3 regions of the Bradyrhizobium sp. HKCCYLRH3097 genome follow, and region 3 is predicted to be linked to each of the others. Evidence: predicted binding sites of a transcription regulator. Region 3 holds the regulator's gene; each other region holds the start of a gene.
What was found. The regulator PhoB, encoded in region 3, activates phosphate uptake and scavenging genes when phosphate is short. The targets are predictions, from matches to a motif close to TGTCATNNANCTGTCAT.

Region 1: a site for PhoB is predicted at 1,318-1,334, ahead of ACQR0U_RS00735 (alkaline phosphatase D family protein). Genes of this name have one in related genera too.
Region 2: a site for PhoB is predicted at 1,822-1,838, ahead of ACQR0U_RS31805 (Orn/Lys/Arg decarboxylase N-terminal domain-containing protein). Genes of this name have one in related genera too.

Annotation. Positions count from the first base shown of each region.
Region 1 covers NZ_JBNPTX010000001.1:153,210-156,483, reverse strand. Annotated here, with positions in the region: gene ACQR0U_RS00740 (TAXI family TRAP transporter solute-binding subunit) at 1-1,265, shown strand, start outside; gene ACQR0U_RS00735 (alkaline phosphatase D family protein) at 1,405-2,976, shown strand; gene ACQR0U_RS00730 (response regulator) at 3,013-3,274, opposite strand, start outside.
Region 2 covers NZ_JBNPTX010000021.1:7,402-10,675, forward strand. Annotated here, with positions in the region: gene ACQR0U_RS31805 (Orn/Lys/Arg decarboxylase N-terminal domain-containing protein) at 1-1,777, opposite strand, end outside; gene cobT (nicotinate-nucleotide--dimethylbenzimidazole phosphoribosyltransferase) at 1,920-2,975, shown strand; gene ACQR0U_RS31815 (histidine phosphatase family protein) at 2,975-3,274, shown strand, end outside.
Region 3 covers NZ_JBNPTX010000003.1:313,779-317,052, reverse strand. Annotated here, with positions in the region: gene pstB (phosphate ABC transporter ATP-binding protein PstB) at 1-534, shown strand, start outside; gene phoU (phosphate signaling complex protein PhoU) at 565-1,281, shown strand; gene phoB (phosphate regulon transcriptional regulator PhoB) at 1,298-2,005, shown strand; gene ACQR0U_RS10425 (trypsin-like serine protease) at 2,153-3,274, shown strand, end outside.

The DNA.
Region 1 (3,274 bases), on a different contig from region 3:
TGCTCAAGATCGCGGTCGGTCCGCCCAACAGCGACGACCTGAAGGTCGTCCAGGCCCTGACCCAGGCCTTTTCCCAGTCGCACGCCTCCGTCAGGCTGCGGCCGGTTCCGACGGAGGGCGCCGCACAGAGCGCGCAGGCGCTGGCCGCAGGCAAGGTTGATCTCGCGATCGTCCGGGGTGACCTCGAGGTCCCAAAGAACGCGCAGGCCGTGGCGACGCTGCGCAAGAACGTCGCCGTGCTCTGGGTGCCTCCGGGCGGCAAGGGCAAGGGTCGCAAGGGCGCCAAGATTACCAAGATCTCCCAGCTCGCGGGCCACAAGGTCGGCATCATCGGTCGGACCCCGGCGAACGCCAATTTGCTGAAGGTGATCCTGCATCAGTACGGCGTCGACGCCGGCAAGGTCGAGATCGTCCAAGTCCCGATCACCGAGGCCGCCGAAGCCGTGCGCAACCAGCGGGCGGACGTCTATCTTGCGGCCGGACCGATCAATAGCAAGATCACGGCGGATGCGATCGCCGCTGCCACCAAGGACGGCGGCACGCCGACCTTCCTGGCGATCGATTCGGCCGAAGCGATCGCGCAGAACCACCCCGAATATGAATCGACCGAAATTCCCGCCGGCGCGTTTGGCGGCTCGCCCGATCGTCCCGAGGACGAGGTGAAGACCATCAGCTTCAACCACCACATCGTGGCGCGCAAAGGCCTGTCGGATTCGACCGTGTCCGCGTTCACCCATCAGCTGTTTTCGGTGCGCCAGCAATTGCTGTCGGAGTTCCCGCTGGCTGCCAAGATCGAGACCCCCGACACCGACAAGGACGCCGCGATTCCGGCGCATCCCGGCGCGGCGGCGTTCATCAACGGCGAGGAGAAGACATTCCTCGACCGCTACAGCGACTACATCTGGTGGGGCCTGATGGCGCTTTCGGCGATGGGTTCGGCCGGTGCCTGGTTCGCCGGCTATCTCAAGCGCGACGAACGCACCATCAACACCTCGCTGCGCGATCGTCTGCTGGAGATGATCACGATCGCGCGCAAGAGCGATTCGACCGAGGAGCTCGACCAGCTGCAGAGCGAGGCCGACGAGATCCTGCGCAACACGCTGACCTGCTTCGAGGATGGTGCAATCGAGCACGGGGCGTTGACCGCGTTCAACATCGCGCTCGAGCAGTTCCACAACGCGGTGGCCGATCGCAAGCTCATCCTGATGAGCATGCCCGCCAATCTGCAGCGAACCGGCGCGCAGCTGCGTGCCGCCGGCACCTGAGGTCGGACCACGCTTGCCCTGCGGCCGTGTCACGCGCTGTCCACGGCGCGATTGTAATTCCAGCGTCATCAATCTTTTCTAGGTCTGCCGGGCCGTGGCTCGCGCCGGCTCCCGCGCGCGATCCGACCAGGAGATCCGCATGACGCTTCGCATTCCTCGACCGCACACCGCCCTGTCCCGCCGCCGCTTCCTGTCGACGGCCGCCGCAGCCGGCGTCACGACGCTGGCGATGCCCTATCTGAGCCGCGCCGCCGACCGGCCGCAGATCACGCATGGCGTGCAGTCCGGCGACGTCGGCATGGATGGTGGCGTGGTCTGGGCGCGCGCGGACCGGCCGTCGCAGATGCTGGTCGAGGTGGCGACCACCGAGTCGTTCAAGGACGCACGGGCGCTGCCACCGATCGCCGCGCTTCCGGAAAGCGACTTCACGGCCAAGATGCTGATCGACGGCCTTCCGAGCGGCCAGGACATCTTCTACCGTGTCAAGTTCCGGGACCTGTCGCATACCGCCGTCGAAAGCGAGGCCGTGGCCGGCCGCTTCCGCACCGCGCCAGGCAACAAGCGCGACGTCTCGTTCGTCTGGGGCGGCGACGTGGCGGGGCAGGGCTGGGGCATCAATCCCGATGATGGCGGCATGTTCACCTTCTCGACGATGAGGAAGCACCGCCCGGACTTCTTCCTGCACTCCGGCGACACCATCTACGCCGACGGTCCGATCAAGTCCGAGGTGAAGCTGCCGGACAACAAGGTGTGGAAGAACCTCACCGTGGAAGAGAAGGCCAAGGTCGCCGAGACGCTCGACGAATTCCGTGCCGCCCACAAATACAATTTCCTCGACGAGAACGTTCGCGCCTTCAATGCCGAGGTGCCGATCTTCGTGCAGTGGGACGATCACGAGGTCACCAACAACTGGTCGGCCTCCAAGGAGCTGCCCGCCGCCTACAAGGAGCGCAACATCCAGTTGCTCGCGGCCCGCGCGGCGCGCGCCTTCCACGAGATGTATCCGATGCGCGAGAGCATCATCGAGCCGGGCCGAGTCTATCGCACCATCAACTATGGCCCGCATCTCGACGTGTTCGTGCTCGACGAGCGCAGCTACCGCGGCGCCAACGGTCCCAATCTCGAGGACAAGTATGGTCCGGCGTCCTACTTCATCGGGCCGGAGCAGATGCGCTGGTTGAAGCAGGCGCTGCTCAATTCCCGCGCGACCTGGAAGGTGATCGCCTCCGACATGCCGCTCAGCATCATCGTCTATGACGACGCGGCCAACAAGAAGGGCTCGGAAGCCATCGCCCAGGGTGACGGCCCGGCGCGCGGCCGCGAGCTCGAGATTGCCGAGGTCCTGCGCTTCATCAAGACCGCGCCGATCCAGAACACGGTGTGGCTGACGGCGGACGTGCACTACGCGGCCGCGCATTATTACGATCCGAACAAGGCGCAGTTCCAGGACTTCGAGCCGTTCTGGGAGTTCGTCTCCGGTCCGCTGCATGCCGGCACGTTCGGTCCGAACGAGCTCGACAACACCTTCGGCCCCGAGGTGCGCTTCATCAAGGCGCCCGGCCTCGACAAGCAGAATCTGCCGCCGTCGGCCGGCATGCAGTTCTTCGGCCACGTCAAGATCGAAGGCGCCACGGGCCAGATGACCGTGACCCTGCGGGATCGCGCCGACGTCGCGCTGTGGTCGACCACGCTCGATCCGAAGCTGGGCTGAGCCTTCCGCGTCGGCGACCGCGTGCGGCGACCGCAACTAATCGCGTCGCCGCAGCACCGCCTCCAGCGCCTCGGTCGGGCAAGGCTTCGGCAGCCGCGGCCGGTCGGCGAACGAGGGTGGCACGCGGTCGGCGCCATAGCCGGTCGAGAATGCGAAGGGAATGCCGAGCGCCGTCAGCCGCTCGGCAATCGCAAAGCTCTTTTCGCGGACCAGGCCGACATCGAGCAGCGCGAATTGCGGGACGCGCTCGGCGATCATGGCGAGCGCGGTTGCGACGTCGGCTGCGATCCTGATGTCG
Region 2 (3,274 bases), on a different contig from region 3:
CCACGATGCGGTTCTCGCGCAGATATTGCGCGACGATCGGAGCCGGGATGCCGTGCTCGGCATAGCCGCCGGTGGCGCGATCGAACCCCGGGGTCAGCAGGGTCAGCTTGTTGGGGTCGGTCATGGTGAAGCCAGCGGCGAGATCCGGAAAGCCGTGCCATGCCGCCCCGGGCGCGAGCTGCCACAGCGCGGCATCGGTCGCGAGCTGGTCGGTCGAGAGCGCCTCCCAGGCCACGTCGTGGCTAGCCCCGGGATTGGCCGCATCGGGGATCGATACGCGATCCGGAACGAATGGCTCGAAGAACCAGCGCCGCGCCGGATCCTTCTCCTTCTCCTCGAATTCGCGGCGCATCGCCCGGATCTTCTTGCGCAACTCGATGCCAAGCCGGATCGTGTCGTCCCACAGGACCTCGCCGGAGCGGCCCTTCATCATCTGCGCGCCGACGTCCAGCGAGGCGAACAGCGGGTAGAACGGCGATGTCGAGGCGTGCTGCATGAAGCTTTCGTTGAAGCGGCGATGCTCGATCCGCCGCCGCTGCCCCTTGATGTGGCGGTCCTTGACGTGGATCTGCGATGCCTGGGAGAAGCTCGCGAGCTGCTTGTGGGTCGATTGCGTGGCGATGATGCCGGGAGCGTCGGGCCCGAGATCGCCCAGGCCCATGGCGAAGCGGCCGGCGTAAAGCGGGTGGAATTTCATGAAGCCCGCCCAGGCCTCGTCGAACATGATGTAGTCGCAGAGGTGCCCGATCCGCTTCAGGATCATCTCGGCGCTGTGGATCGTGCCGTCATAGGTGCACTGCTCGACCACTGCGACGCGGAATGGGCGTGGCTTGCGCCAGGCGTCGGGGTCCCTGACCAGCGGGTTGTCGCGGATCTGCTGCCGCAGATGCTCTTCTTCCAGCAGATCCCAGCGCATCGGGCCGATCAGGCCCCAGGGGTTGCGAACCGTTGGGACGTAGATCGGGACTCCGCCGGAGATCAGCAGCGCGCCGTGATGGGCGGCCTTGTGGTTGTTGCGGTCGAACAGCACGAGGTCGCCGTCGGTGACCAGGGCCCCGAGCACGACCTTGTTGGAGGTCGAGGTACCGTTGAGGACGAAATAGGTCTTCTCGGCGCCAAAGATCTGCGCCGCTTCCTTCTGCGCGCGCAGCGCCGGCCCCTCATGGGTGAGCAGGTCACCGAGATCGAGCACGGAATTGTCGAGGTCGTCGCGGAACACGGCCTCGCCGAGATGCTCGACGAACACCCGGCCGATCGGGCTGCGGCTATAGAACACGCCGCCATTGTGGCCGGGGCAGGTCCAGAGCTGGTTGCCTTCCTCGGCGTAGTCGACCAGCGCGCCGAAGAATGGCGTCTTCAGTGTCTCGGCATATTGCTTCAGCCGGCTGACCAGGTTCTTGGCGATGAAGGCGGGAGTCTCCTCCGACAGGAAGACGTATCCGTCGATGAAGTCGAGCACCTCGACCGGCAGATCCTCGAACCGCTTGCGGCGGATCAGGAGGATGATCGGGAAGTCCAGTCCGCGACGGCGCATCAGGTTGATCAGCGACGCCGTCTTGCCTTCCAGGCCCTTCTTGCCCCAATCGACGACCATGCAGCCGATCGCGGCATCCGTCTGCACGGCGATCTCGGCGTCCTCCAGCTTGCGGGCGCGCACCACCTCGAAGCCCGAGCGCTGGATCTCCTCGATGATCTGGTTGAAGCGGACGCCCGCAAGGTCGTCGGTCTCGAACACGGGAGCGGCGAACAGGAAGGTGAAGCGGCGGAAGTATTCCATGAGAGTCTTTCGGGCTGGGTGGCAGCCACCTGTCGTCACGTTCGATGACGGTTCGATGACAATAGGGCGCCTCACGGAGCTTGTCTCGGCCGCCTCGCGGTGGCAATCGTCCCGAACCCGAGTGATGCTGAAAGGATCCGTGGTGCTTCCCGAATGGATCAGCCTTGATTGTGTGGCCCCGTCCGAGCTCCATCGGCAGGCGGCGTTGGAACGCCAGGCCCAGTTGACCAAGCCGATTGGCGCCCTTGGGCGATTGGAGCAGGTGGCGGTCGAGCTGGCGGCGCTGCAGGCGTTGGAGCGGCCGGGGGCCGATCGGGTCCCGGTGGTGCTGTTCGCGGGGGACCATGGCATCGCGGCGCGGGGCGTGTCGGCGTATCCGCCGGAAGTGACGGTGCAGATGCTGCACAACTTCGCGGCCGGTGGCGCGGCGATCTCGGTGCTGGTGCGCAGCCTGGGCTGTCCGCTCGAGGTGGTCGATGTCGGTACGCTGGCGGATGAGCCGGTGCCCGGTGTCGTCGTCGACAAGCCGCGGCGCGGCACGCGCGACTTCAGCACCGGGGCGGCGCTGACGCCGGAGGAGGTTGCGTTCGCGGCCGACGCCGGACGGCGCGCGGTGGCGCGGCAGGCCGATCACGCGCCGCAGCTCGTGATCTTCGGCGAGATGGGGATCGGCAACACGACGTCGGCGGCAGCGATCGCCGCTGCGCTGCTGTCATGCGCGCCCGCGGACATCGTCGGCAGCGGCACCGGGCTCGACGCCGACGGACGGGCGAGGAAGGCTGCGGTGATTGCCGATGCGTTGGGGCGACACGGGCTCACGGCGGGAGCGGCCGTCGCGGACGTCCTGGCTGCCGTCGGCGGCTTCGAGATCATTGCGATGGCCGGCGCGATCGTCGCCGCCGCGCAGCGGCGCTGGCCGGTGCTGGTCGACGGCTTCATCGTCTCGGTCGCGGCGCTGGTCGCCGTCCGCCTCAATCCCTCCTGCCGTCCGTGGCTGCTGTTCTCGCATCGCTCGGCCGAGCGCGGCCACGCCATCGTGCTCGACGCGCTCGGTGCCCGTCCGCTGATCGACCTCGATCTGCGGCTCGGCGAGGCCTCGGGCGCCGCCACTGCGCTGCCGATCATCCGGCTCGCCTGCGCACTCCACAACGGCATGGCGACGTTCGCCGAGGCCGCCGTATCGGGTCGCGAAGCCTGATGCGGATCGATCTGCTGCGGCACGGGACGACAGGACGGGACGGCCATCTCGACGGCCGTACCGACCCGCCGCTCAGCGACCTCGGCTGGGATCAATTCCGGCGGCAGACGCAGAGCCGGATCTGGCGCAGCGTCGTCAGCTCGCCGTTGGCGCGCGCACGTGCGGCAGCGGAGGATTATGCCCGGCTGACCGGCTGCGCGCTGGACATCGACGCGGATTGGAGCGAGCTCGATTTCGGCCTCTGGGACGGGCGGACGCATCGCGACATCGCCGCGGAGCCCGGAGGCGAAGCCTTGCTC
Region 3 (3,274 bases):
GATCCCAAGCTCGATCTGAACCTGCTGCGTGCCCGGGTCGGCATGGTATTCCAGAAGCCGACGCCGTTCCCGATGACGATCTACGAGAACATCGCCTTCGGCATCCGCCTCTATGAGAAGATCTCCAAGTCGGAGATGGACGACCGGGTCGAGAAGGCGCTGCGCGGCGGCGCGCTGTGGAACGAGGTCAAGGACAAGCTCAACGCCTCGGGCCTGTCGCTGTCCGGCGGCCAGCAGCAGCGGCTGTGCATCGCGCGTACCGTGGCGGTCCGGCCGGAGGTGATCCTGTTCGACGAGCCGTGCTCGGCGCTCGATCCGATCTCGACCGCCAAGGTCGAGGAGCTGATCCAGGAACTCGCCGAAAACTATACGATCGCCATCGTGACGCATAACATGCAGCAGGCGGCGCGCGTCTCCGACAAGACCGCCTTCATGTATCTCGGGGAGCTGATCGAGTTCGACGACACCAGCAAGATCTTCACCTCGCCGAGCGATCGGCGGACCCAGGATTATATCACCGGCCGGTTCGGCTGACGCCGACGACATTGTCTTCAGGAGATCATCATGGCCAGTGAACATACCGCCAAGGCGTTCGACAGCGATCTGCAGGACCTCACCCGTCTGGTATCGGAGATGGGCGGCCTCGCGGAACGGCTGATCGTCGATTCCGTCGATGCGCTGGTGCGGCGCGACATCGCGCTCGGCCAGAAGGTGGTCGCCACCGACGCCGAGGTCGACAAGCTGCAACGCATCATCGAGGAGCGCGCCGTTCTTACCATCGCCCGGCGACAGCCGATGGCGGTCGACCTGCGTGAGATCGTCGGCGCGATGCGCGTGGCGACCGATCTGGAGCGTATCGGTGATCTCGCCAAGAACATCGGCAAGCGCGTCGCGGCGCTGGAGAGCGACTTCCATCCGCTGAAGCTGATCCGCGGGCTCGAGCACATGACCGATCTCGTGCAGTCGCAGGTCAAGACGGTGCTGGACGCCTATGCCGCGCACGATTTGCCGGCCGCGATGACGGTGTGGAAGGGCGATGAGGAAGTCGATGCCATCTGCACCTCGCTGTTCCGCGAGCTCCTGACCTACATGATGGAGGATCCGCGCAACATCTCGTTCTGCATCCACCTGATGTTCTGCGCCAAGAATATCGAGCGCATCGGCGATCACGCGACCAACATCGCCGAGACGGTGTTCTATATGATCGAAGGCCAGCAGATCATGGACAAGCGCCCGAAGGGCGACATGACGAGCTTCGCATCGACGATCCCCGGCAACTGAGAGAGACGGTTCAGACATGGGCGCCCGAATTCTGGTGGTGGAGGACGAGGAGGCGCTGACGACGCTGCTGCGCTACAACCTCGAGGCCGAAGGCTACGAGGTCGAGACCGTGGCGCGCGGCGACGAAGCCGACACGCGCCTGAAGGAGCGTGTTCCCGATCTCGTCGTGCTCGACTGGATGCTGCCGGGCCTGTCCGGCATCGAGCTGTGCCGCCGCCTGCGGGCGCGGACCGAGACCCGGCAGTTGCCGATCATCATGCTCACCGCACGCGGGGAGGAGAGCGAGCGCGTGCGCGGCCTCGCGACCGGCGCCGACGACTACATCGTCAAGCCGTTCTCGGTGCCGGAGCTTCTGGCGCGGGTGAAAGGCCTGCTGCGGCGGGCGAGTCCGGAGCGGCTGGCGACCGTGCTGTCCTATGGCGACATCGAGCTCGACCGCGAGAAACGCCGCGTGGCGCGCTCGGGGCGGCCGATCGATCTCGGTCCGACCGAATACCGCCTGCTCGAGTTCTTCCTGGAGCATCCCGGCCGCGTGTTCAGCCGCGAGCAGCTGCTCGACAGTGTCTGGGGCCGCGACATCTACATCGACGAGCGCACCGTCGACGTCCATATCGGCCGCCTGCGCAAGCTGCTCAATCCCGGCCGCGAGCAGGACCCGATCCGCACGGTGCGCGGCGCCGGTTATGCGCTCGATGACCGCTTCGCCAAGAGCGAGCAGGTGTAAGGGGCGATCCGGCGTGAGCACGAAGCAGGTGTGAGGCGCGAGGCGGCCCGATTGAGGAGATCGCGGTCCGCTTTCCGCCACGCCGCCGCCGTCTTGATCGTGTCTGCTTCGTGGCCCGTCACGATGTTTCGGTCCCAGCGGACGCCCTTGATCAAGACCATCATCATATCTCTTGCCGTGCTGCTCGGCGGCGCGGCGGGCGCCACGGCCGCCGAGCTCGAAGACGCGGTCGCGGCGGCAGGCAACGGGCAGCATGCGGCGGCGATGCGACGGCTGCTGCCGCTGGCCGCCAAGGGCGATGCGCGGGCGCAGTTCGACGTCGGCTTCATGCACGCCTTCGGCTGGGGCCAACCGCGCAACCCCGCCGAGGCGCTGGCGTGGTACCGCAAGGCCGCCGATCAGGGGCTCGCTGTCGCGCAACACTATCTCGGCATCGCCTACGTCAATGGCGAAGGTGTTGCGAGCAATTACGGCGAAGCCGGCCGCTGGTTCAGCCGCGCCGCGGCGCAGGGCTTCGCCCAGTCGCAATACATGCTCGGCCTGATGCTGCTCGACGGCCGCGGTGTGAAACAGGACGTCGTGCAGGGCTATGCCTGGCTGGTGATGGCGGGCCGTAGCGGCGTGCGATCGGCCGGCCGCGACGTGCAGCGGGTCAAGTTGACCGAGCCGCAGCGCGTCCAGGCCCAGAGTGCCATTGCGGCCTGGCGGCCGAAGCCGGAATCGGCGGAGGCCGGCATCGCCGCTCCGCGTCCGGAGCAACTGCTCGGGCTCGACCGCCACATCGGCGAGGTCGTCGATCCCACCTCGTGGCCGGCGTCGTCGATCGGCGTCGTCACCGTCGCGCAATACTCGACCGGCGGCTGGTGCACCGGCACGCTGGTCGCGCCGCGCGTCGTGCTCACCGCGGCACATTGCGTGTTCAACGGCGTGGCGCAGGTCAGCCCCGGCAACGTCCGCTTCCTGGCCGGCATGAACAGGGGCACGCCGGCGGCATCGTCTGTCGCCGACAAGCTGATCGTGGCGCCTGATTTCGTCCCGACCCGGCACGACAGGTGGTCGCTCGACCGCTCGCCCGCCGATTGGGCGTTGATCGTGCTGAAGGACGCGCTGCCGTCGAAGCCGGTTGAGGTCAGGGCGCTGACGCGCGAGGAATTGCAGGCTGCGACCACGGCCGGAACCATCTCCGAGATCGGCTATGGCCAGGAGCGGCGCTATTCGCCGACCGGCCAGCGCAATTGCAGCGCCGGCATGACCAAGGACGGGATGCTG